Regions from separate parts of the Streptomyces sp. PL-25 genome, predicted to be linked through region 1. Evidence: riboswitches for the same ligand, from Rfam matches in the RefSeq annotation. Region 1 holds a riboswitch; each other region holds the start of a gene.
What was found. Region 1 has a riboswitch for cyclic di-AMP ahead of R4Z62_RS18015 (M23 family metallopeptidase). Riboswitches for the same ligand answer to the same signal wherever they lie in the genome.
Positions count from the first base shown of each region.

Region 2: another riboswitch for cyclic di-AMP. It lies ahead of R4Z62_RS20215 (LysM peptidoglycan-binding domain-containing protein); the one in region 1 lies ahead of R4Z62_RS18015 (M23 family metallopeptidase).
Region 3: another riboswitch for cyclic di-AMP. It lies ahead of R4Z62_RS13695 (transglycosylase SLT domain-containing protein); the one in region 1 lies ahead of R4Z62_RS18015 (M23 family metallopeptidase).

Region 1 covers NZ_CP136997.1:3,982,445-3,985,708, reverse strand. The annotation lists partial or broken gene R4Z62_RS18020 (aldo/keto reductase) at 1-838, opposite strand, end outside; gene R4Z62_RS18015 (M23 family metallopeptidase) at 999-2,078, opposite strand; cyclic di-AMP (ydaO/yuaA leader) riboswitch at 2,090-2,247, opposite strand; tRNA gene R4Z62_RS18010 (tRNA-Met) at 2,639-2,712, opposite strand; gene R4Z62_RS18005 (dihydrofolate reductase family protein) at 2,759-3,264, opposite strand, start outside.
Region 2 covers NZ_CP136997.1:4,457,358-4,460,621, forward strand. The annotation lists gene R4Z62_RS20210 (transglycosylase family protein) at 1-1,038, shown strand, start outside; cyclic di-AMP (ydaO/yuaA leader) riboswitch at 1,221-1,386, shown strand; gene R4Z62_RS20215 (LysM peptidoglycan-binding domain-containing protein) at 1,391-2,149, shown strand; gene eno (phosphopyruvate hydratase) at 2,415-3,264, shown strand, end outside.
Region 3 covers NZ_CP136997.1:3,080,119-3,083,382, forward strand. The annotation lists gene R4Z62_RS13690 (polyprenyl synthetase family protein) at 1-819, opposite strand, end outside; cyclic di-AMP (ydaO/yuaA leader) riboswitch at 1,454-1,643, shown strand; gene R4Z62_RS13695 (transglycosylase SLT domain-containing protein) at 1,646-2,134, shown strand; gene R4Z62_RS13700 (HAD-IIB family hydrolase) at 2,169-2,981, opposite strand; gene fahA (fumarylacetoacetase) at 3,180-3,264, shown strand, end outside.

The DNA.
Region 1 (3,264 bases):
CAGGCGAGGGCGACCGTGGCCGTCTCGGCACCGCGGGCGCGGGCGACCTCGTCGAGCGCGGCCAGGACCTTCTGCCCGCGCTCGGTCTCCAGGTGCTTGGCCGCGCCCTGCGCGCGCGGGCTGTCGACCGTCGTGCCGGGCCGGTACTTGCCGGTCAGGAAGCCGGCCGCCAGCGCGTAGTACGGCACGGCCGCCAGACCCGCCCGCTCGGCGAGGTCCCGCAGAGCGCCCTCGTAGGTGTCCCGGGAGACCAGGTTGTAGTGCGGCTGGAGCGCGACGTAGCGGGCCAGGCCCTCGCGTTCGGAGAAGTCCAGGGACTCCTTCAGGCGCTCGGCGGAGATGTTGGAGGCGGCGATGTACCGGACCTTGCCCGCCCGCACCAGTTCGTCCAGAGCGCCGATGATCTCCTCGACGGGCACCTCGGGCCGGTCGAAGTGCGTGTAGTACAGGTCGATGTGGTCGGTGCCCAGCCGCTTGAGGGAGGCGTCGGCCGCGGCCTTGACATTGGCGGCGGACAGGCCCTGGAAGTCGGGGTGCTGGCTGACCTTGGTCGCGATGACGACGTCGGAGCGGTTGCCGCGCTCCTTGAGCCTCCCCCAAGCTCTTCGAGCAGGGGGTACCCCCAGCCGATGATCGTCTCGGACTCGCCGCCCCGGTGGCCCTCCACCCAGGCCGAGTAGGAGTCGGCGGTGTCCAGGAAGTTGCCGCCGGCCGCCGTGTAGGCGTCCAGGACGGCGAAGGACCGCTCCTGGTCGGCGGTCCAGCCGAAGACGTTGCCGCCGAGGGCGAGCGGGAAGACCTCGAGGCCGGACGAGCCCAGTTTGTGCAGAGAAGTCATGTGACCCATCAACGCCCCCGGCACAGCGGCCCCTTCCGCGCCCCGCCGGTCCCGGGCGCAAAGCTTGCGCAAACCACCCGTACGGCTGGCGGCGCGCCCGCGGCGGTGACCCCGGGATCAGGGAATCAGGGATCAGGGAATCAGGCGGATGAGCAGGGCATCAGGGGTTGAGGCCCTTGGCCCGCAGCCAGGCCATCGGGTCGATGCCGGACGCCTCGCCGCCCGGGTGGACCTCCAGGTGCAGATGCGGCCCGGTGACGTTGCCGGTGGCGCCGACGCGGCCGATGACCTCGCCGGTGGCGACCTTCTGGCCGGCGCTGACACTGATCGACGACTGGTGGCAGAACCACAGCTCGGTGCCGTCGTCCAGGGTGAGGATCGTGCGGTAGCCGTAGGCGCCCGCCCAGCCGGCCTCGGTGACGGTGCCGCTGTGGACCGCCTTGATCAGGGTGCCGGTGGGCGCGGCGAAGTCGAGGCCGGTGTGGTGCCCGGAGGACCACATGGAGCCGGCCTGGCCGAAGGTGGAGGTGATCGTGTACGAGGAGGTCGGCAGCGTGTACTGCTTGGCCAGCTCCGCCAGCCGCGCCGCCTCGGCCTTCTTGCGGGCCTCCTCCTCCGCCTTCTGCTTCTCGGCGGCGGCCTTGGCCTCGGCCTCCTGCTTCGCCTTGGCGGCGGCCTCGTCCGCCTGCCGGGCGGCGCGCTGGACGGCGGCCTGCTCGGTGGCGGCCTCGGCCCTGGCCGCGACCTGGGCCTGCTGCTGCTCGGCCTGGGCCATGATCCGGTTGCGCAGCGCCTCGCCCGCGCCGGACGCGGCGCTGGGAGCGGCCGGCGTCCCGGCCGGTGCGGCGGTGACGTCGCTGAGCGCGGTGGCGGAGCCCTCGTGGTGCTCCTTGGCGGAGCCGCCGTCGAAGAGGGAGCCCACGGAGGCGGGCAGCGCGTGCAGGTCCGGCACGTCGGGCAGCGAGATCGCGACCGGCGGCTTGCCGGTGTTGGCGCTGGCCATGCCGCCCGCGCCGACGGCCGCTATGACGCCCACGCCGAGCACGGTGGAGCTGCGGGCGAGTCCGCCGCCGCGCTGCTTGGCGACGCGGTGCCGGCCGCGCACGGGGCGGAGGGAGTCCTCGGTGGGGTTCCACTCCTCCATGGGGCCCTCGTCGGGGGTCCGGCCGCCGTAGCCGAAGGAATCGGTGCGCTGGCTCGGCACGAACGGGGCTTCTGGGGCAGGCCGGTTGGACGCCACGCGGGCGTGCTCCTTTCCTTCCGTCTCGCCTACCGGGTTAGCTGACGGGTTCGGAGCGGGAAGGTCTCCTACGCGCGTCAACCGGCCGTACGCGTACGGCGGATGATGCCCGATTCACCCCAAGTTGGTGGTTCCCCGGTTCCCTTGCGGGATTCGGCGCGCGCGCACGGAGCCGCCTCTGATGACGGCTGGGACGACCGCGCTGCGTTATCGAACGTTAATAGACCCGGGCCTCCGATTCCAAGCCGCCCGGCTTGATCATTAAACCTTTTTGGCCAAGACGTACACCTCAGGGGCGACGAAACCGGGGCGAGTTGACTGAACTTCAGGCCATTTCCGGGGCGGGGCGGAGCCGCAGGCGCCCGCGAAAGAAGTGATGGTGTGTCAGTTGTTATGCGGACGGACACAGGCCGGTCACGCGAGGTGACATCGATCAAGGAGCGACCGGGAGCCGGAAGAGCGCCAGAAGACCGCAGCAGAGAACCAACGGAAGACCGCGGGAGGCCCGGAAAACACTCAGGGCCGGAATCCGTTTCCGGATTCCGGCCCTGAGTCTTCAGTAGCGGGGACAGGATTTGAACCTGCGACCTCTGGGTTATGAGCCCAGCGAGCTACCGAGCTGCTCCACCCCGCGTCGTTGAGATAACTGTACATCACCCGCGGGGTGGATTGCACACGCGTTACGGCAGGTGCCGGTTCGGCTCCTTGGCCAGGGCCTCGAACTCCGGCAGCACCACGACGTCCGCGCCCTCGGCCGCGAGTACCCCGGAGCCGTCGGCGGACTCCACGAAGGTGTCCGGCTCCCGCCACGCCGTGACCACCCGCCGCACCCCCGCGTCCAGAATCAGCCGGGCGCACGGCCGCGGCCGGGAGGCGCGTCGGGCGCACGGTTCCAGGCTGCTGTACACCGTGGCCCCGGGCAGCCGCGGGTCCGCCGGGTCGATCTCGGCGAGCGCGGCCTCTTCCGCGTGCACCACCGGGTCACCGGCCTCCCGCGAGTGGCCCCGGGCCAGCTCGGTGCCGTCCGCCGCGACCACCACCGCGCCCACGCTGAACGCCGTGCGCGAGGGCGGGCACTGCGCGGCCAGCTCGCAGGCGATCCGCAGCCAGTGCCGGTCGGCGGGCACGGCGCCGGTCCCGGTGCCGGGGGCCGTGGGCTCGTAGCGCATGAGGACGACGTCCCCGA
Region 2 (3,264 bases), 470 kb from region 1:
GCGCAGTGCGAGACCGGCGGCTCCTGGAGCGCCGACAACGGCCACGGCTACTACGGCGGCCTGATGCTCACCCAGGACGACTGGGAGGCGTACGGCGGCCTCTCCTACGCGGCCAGCGCCGACCAGGCCAGCCGCTCCCAGCAGATAGCCGTGGCCGAGAAGATCCTCGCCGACAAGGGGCCCGGCGCCTGGCACACCTGCGGGCTGCTGGCCGGGCTCACCAAGGGTTCCGGTACGGCCGACGTCGACACGGGCGTGGGCGGCGACTCCTCGGCGTCCGGCGCGGACGGATCCACCTCGACGGACAAGGGTGACAAGAGCGGCAAGGACGACAAGGGCTCCGCCTCGTCCGGAACATCCGGTTCCACGGGCAAGGGTGGCGACTCCGACGGTTCCGGCGGCTCCGACGCGTCCGGGAAGCCCCGTACCGGTGAGGGCGGTCTGTCCGACTCGCCCCAGGACGCCGACAACTCTTCCGGTTCGTCCGGCTCTTCGCCGGACGCCACCGAAACGCCCGGAGCCTCGCACGGGACCGGCGCCTCGCACGGCGCCACCACCGGACCGTCCGACGGTCCCTCTGTGCCCGGGAAGACGGACGGCCCGGCCGAGTCCGGTGCGGGCACGCCCGACGCCACCTCGTCCACGGGCACGGGCACGGGCACGGGCGCCCCGGACCAGGACCGTGACAACTCCGGCGATGCGGACAACTACGTCCAGGATGTCGGCTCTTCGGCGCTCGTCGACACCGGCGCGCTCGGCTCCGGCGGCCGCCACCGCGGCGGCAGTGCCGACGAGGGCACGGCGGACGGCGCCGCGGGCGGCCGGCACGCCTCCCGGGGCGGCGGCGCACACGCCTCGTCCGCCGGCTCCTACACCGTGCGCACCGGCGACTCGCTCACGTCCATCGCCGACTCCTTCGACCTGCACGGCGGGTGGCACGCGCTCTATGACGCCAACAAGGGCGCCATCGGGGCCGACCCGGACCACATCGTCGCCGGTCAGAGCCTGGATGTCCCCGCCGAAAACGCCCAAAAGTAGCGGGAGTTCACGTCACACTTCGCCTTGTATGTCCTATTCGGTGAAAGTGTGGGATGAGTCTCAGAAGCCCTGATCGTCTTTGAAATCCGGCGGATCACCTGTCTACGGTCATGACCGCTCGCCACCGCGAGCCCCGGCTGCCGCAACGCCGAATCCTGCCAGCGGCCGTACGGGAACAGTCGTCGCGTCAAGCGCCGCAGGCAGGAGCGGGGGACCCAAGGTAAGTGCCGCACCGGGCAGTTGACCGGAGCGGCTGGGGGTGAAGCCGTGCCTCTCGGAAGGCACGGCCGGGCAACTCAACCGGCCCGAACCCGACAGCTCACCTCGCAGGCGTCGGTGAGGGGATCCTTCCATGCTGTTTTCCGGCAAGGGCAAGCACCGCCGTCCGTCCAAGGCCACTCGCGCCATCGCACTCGCCGGTGTCACCGGCGTCGCCGTCGCCGGCCCGCTGATGGCGGCCGGCAACGCTTCCGCCGCCACCGCCTCCGAGTGGGACGCGGTCGCCCAGTGCGAGTCCGGCGGCAACTGGTCGATCAACACCGGCAACGGCTTCTACGGCGGCGTCCAGTTCACCAACTCCACCTGGGCCGCCTTCGGTGGCACCGCCTACGCACCGCGTGCCGACCTGGCCAGCAAGTCCCAGCAGATCGCCATCGCCGAGAAGGTCCTCGCGGGCCAGGGCAAGGGCGCCTGGCCGGTGTGCGGCAAGGGCCTGTCCGGCGCCGCGTACTCGGGCGGCAGCTCCTCGTCGTCCTCCTCTTCTTCGTCCTCGTCGTCCTCGTCGTCGTCCTCCTCCTCTTCGTCGTCCTCGGCGAAGAAGAGCAGTGGCGCCGGCAGCTCCAAGAGCAGCACCACGACCCGCTCCACCGAGCAGCAGGCCGCGGGCCGCTCCGCCGACCGCCCGGCCCCGAAGAAGACCGTCACCACCCCCACCGGCAAGAAGGTGAAGAAGGGCGACGGCGAGTACAAGGTGACCGCCGGCGACTCGCTCAGCTCCATCGCCGCCGCCCACCACGTCCAGGGCGGCTGGGAGAAGCTCTTCCAGCTGAACAAGGACATCGTCGACGACGCCGACCTCATCTACCCGGGCCAGCAGCTGCACCTGAAGTAAGGCGCGGCGGCCACCGCCCCACCCCCCCGTCCCCACGGGCTCCCCGCCCCGGCGCGTTCTCCCCCGTACGCGCCGGGGCGGGGGCATTTCACCTTCCGTTCGGACCCCCGTTCCCGTCTTCTTTGTTCCGTGCTGAAACAATGTGTACCGTCACTCTGTCCACGGGACGGTCGGTCGGCCGGTCGGCGGCCCGGGACGGTTAGGCTCTAGTCGCACGGCTCACAAGCCCCGCACTTTCAGCGTCACATCCACGAAGGAGATGCTCGTGCCGTCCATCGACGTCGTCGTAGCCCGGGAAATCCTGGACTCCCGAGGCAACCCCACGGTCGAGGTCGAGGTCGGCCTCGACGACGGCAGCACGGGTCGTGCCGCCGTCCCCTCCGGCGCCTCCACGGGCGCCTTCGAGGCCATCGAGCTGCGTGACGGTGACCCCAACCGTTACCAGGGCAAGGGCGTCGAGAAGGCCGTCCTCGCCGTCATCGAGCAGATCGGCCCGGAGCTCGTCGGCTACGACGCCACCGAGCAGCGCCTGATCGACCAGGCCATGTTCGACCTGGACGCCACCGACAACAAGGGCTCGCTCGGCGCCAACGCCATCCTCGGCGTCTCCCTCGCCGTCGCGCACGCCGCCTCCGAGGCGTCCGACCTCCCGCTCTTCCGCTACCTGGGCGGCCCCAACGCGCACCTGCTGCCGGTGCCGATGATGAACATCCTGAACGGCGGCTCGCACGCCGACTCCAACGTGGACATCCAGGAGTTCATGATCGCCCCGATCGGCGCGGAGTCCTTCTCCGAGGCCCTGCGCTGGGGTGCCGAGGTCTACCACACCCTCAAGAAGGTCCTGAAGAACAAGGGTCTGGCCACCGGTCTCGGCGACGAGGGCGGCTTCGCCCCGAACCTCGGCTCCAACCGCGAGGCCCTGGACCTGATCCTGGAAGCGATCAAGGAAGCCGGCTACACCCCCGGCGAGCAGATCGCCCTCGCGCTCGACGTCGCCGCCTCCGAGTTCTACAAGGACGGCAAGTACCTCTTCGAGGGCAAGGAGCGCTCCGCCGCCGAGATGACGGAGTACTACGAGGAGCTGGTCGCGGCCTACCCGCTGGTCTCCCTCGAGG
Region 3 (3,264 bases), 900 kb from region 1:
GGAGGCGAGCAGTTCGCACAGGGCGATGTCCTCGGCGAGACCCAGCCGGGCGGCGCGCTCGCGCAGCCGCAGCACCGGCAGCGTGGCGACGCCCTCGCGCAGGTCGGTGCCGGGGGTCTTGCCGGACTCCTGGGAGTCGGAGGCGATGTCGAGCACGTCGTCCGCGAGCTGGAAGGCGACACCGAGCCGCTCCCCGTACTGCGTCAGCACGTCCACGACCCGCTCGTCGGCGCCGGACATCATCGCGCCGAACCGGCACGCGACGGCCACCAGCGAACCGGTCTTTCCGCCCAGCACGTCCAGGTAGTGGTCGACCGGGTCCCTGCCGTCCTGCGGTCCGGCGGTCTCCAGGATCTGCCCGGTGACGAGCCGTTCGAACGCGAGCGCCTGGACCCGGACGGCCTCCGGGCCGAGGTCCGCGAGGATCTGGGAGGCGCGGGCGAAGAGGAAGTCTCCGGTGAGGACCGCGACCGCGTTGCCCCAGCGGGTGTTGGCGCTGGCCACCCCGCGCCGCACGGCGGCCTCGTCCATCACGTCGTCGTGGTAGAGCGTGGCCAGGTGGGTCAGCTCCACGACCACGGCCGAGGGCACGATCCCCGGCGCGTCGGGGTCGCCGAACTGGGCCGCCAGCATCACGACCAGCGGCCGGAACCGCTTGCCGCCCGCCTTCACGAGGTGCTGGGCGGCCTCCGTGATGAACGGGACCTCGCTCTTGGTGGCTTCGAGCAGCCCTTCCTCGACAGCCGCCAATCCGGCCTGGACATCGGCTTCGAGAGCCTGGTCCCGCACGCTCAGCCCGAACGGCCCGACGACGGTCACGAGGGGTCTCCTGTCTGCTGGTGTCTGCTGGCGCTTACACGGTTTGTCGATAGGTCGCTGCCATCACTCAAGTCAGCGTATCCGGTCACGTTTCGATCACCGATAGCGCCCACCGATACAGGCCAGGTGGTATCGGATCACGACCGATATGTTTTCGATCACCACATATGAACAGATATTTATCGACTTGCTCTTTCCCGCTCCTCCCCAGCCTCCCCCTTCCCCTCCTCTCACCCGTCCCGCCGCGCCCACTCTCCTTCCACACGCCCACCCGTGCCCACGTACGTACGAACAAGGCCAGGGCCTCACCGATCGTGACGGCCGTCACTTCCAGCCCTACGAGTCCGATTTACCCTTATTAGCATTTCAATTCCCCTTGGGGGCAAATGCTCCTGGCCGAATTATTCCGTGAGCTGCATCACGTGCACCGCCACCCCGCGCCACGGCCCGCCGACCCCCCGCTCCCCGTCCCCCGCAAGCGAGTTGACCCTTGGCAATCGCAAAGGATCAAGCGGCCAAAATGCCCTGGATCAAGGTCAACTAGGACGATGTATGCATCAGGTACTTGTTCGGGACATGTGCTCTCGCATACGTTCCGGGCCAGTCGAGCGGACGCCGAATCCTGCCAGCGCTCGATGACCACCCACCGACAGCTCATGGCAGGAGCGGGGGACCCAGGTAAGTCGCCGGGCCGGAGCGCCGTACGTCCTACGTCGTACGCCGCGCCGGAACGGCTCGGGGTGAAGCCGTGCTCTGAGGAGCCGGCCGGGCACCTCCCCGCCCGAACCCGACAGCTCACCTCGCAGGCGACGGAGAGGAAATCCCCATGTCTGCACGTCGTCCCAGCCGCTCCCGCGCCGCTCGTCTCGTCCGCACCCTCGCCGTCTCCGGCACCGGTGCCGCGATCCTCGCCCTGCCGCTGATCGGGGCGTCCGGCGCCTCCGCGGCCACCCCGACCGCCGCCACCGCCACCACGGCGAGCACGGTCGCCTACCCGAACAACCTGGACGGCTGGATCCGCGAGTCGCTCGCCGTCATGGCCCAGAAGGGCATCCCCGGCACGTACAACGGCATCCACCGCAATGTGATGCGCGAGTCGTCCGGCAACCCGCTGGCCATCAACAACTGGGACTCCAACGCCGCCGCGGGCATCCCCTCCAAGGGCCTGCTCCAGGTCATCCAGCCGACCTTCAACGCCTACCACGTGGCCGGCACGTCGTTCGACATCTACGACCCGGTCGCCAACATCACGGCCGCGTGCAACTACGCCGCCGCGCGCTACGGCTCCATCGACAACGTCAACAGCGCGTACTGACGGGCAGCCGCGTGCCGGCCGGCACGCGGAGGGCTCAGACGAACAGACGATCGAGGACGACGGCGACGCCGTCGTCCTCGTTCGACGTGGTGACCTCGTCGGCGACCGCCTTCAGCTCCGGGTGGGCGCCGGCCATCGCCACCCCCCGGGCCGCCCACCGGAACATGGGGATGTCGTTCGGCATGTCGCCGAAGGCGAGGGCGTCCCCGGGGCCGAGTCCCAGCCGCGCCGCGGCCAGCGCGAGACCGGTCGCCTTGGTGATGCCGCAGGGCTGGAGCTCGACGGTCCCCGGGCCCGACATGGTCACCGAGGCGAGCGGACCGACCGCGCCGCGGGCCGCCGCCGCCAGTTCGTCGTCGGACAGCCGGGGATGGCGCAGCAGCACCTTGCTGATGGGCGCGCGCCACAGTTCCTCGCGCCGCCCGACCCGCTCGGCGGGCAGCGTCGGGTGCGCCATGCGGTACTCCGGCTCGATGAGCGTGAGGCCGTCCACGCCGTCCTGGTCGACCGCCGCGTACACCTCCCCCACCTCCGCCTCGATCTTGCCGAGCGCGGTCTCGGCCGTCTCCCGGTCGAGCGTGACCGACCACAGCATGCGGTCGGCCCCGGCGTCGTAGAGCTGGGCGCCCTGGCCGCACACCGCGAGCCCGGTGCCGCCGAGGGACCTCAGCAGCGGGCGGACCCGCGGCGCCGGGCGTCCGGTGACGACGAGGTGCCGGGCACCGGCCGCCGCCGCCCGGCCGAGCGCGGCGCGGGTCCGCCCGGACACGGAGTCGTCGCCGCGCAGCAGCGTGCCGTCCAGGTCGGTGGCGATGAGGGCGTACGCGGGGGCAGCGGGTGCGGGCATGATCAGAGAATACGGATCCGCCAGGCGAGTGACGGGCGGAAACCGGACGACGTCCCTCCGCCGTGTCGCCGGGAGACTCCTCGGACACTGCCCAAGACAGCTGCCTCCCCCGTAACGTGTGGCGCGACCACATGAACGTGTGGCCAGACACCCATGTCCCCCATGGAACACCGGCACACGAAAGAGAGGCAGTACCCGATGCCCCCCTTCGAGGTCCCCGAGGGCGACCCCTTCGGTCCGCACAACCTTCCCTACGGTGTCTTCTCGCGCGCCGGGTCGCAGG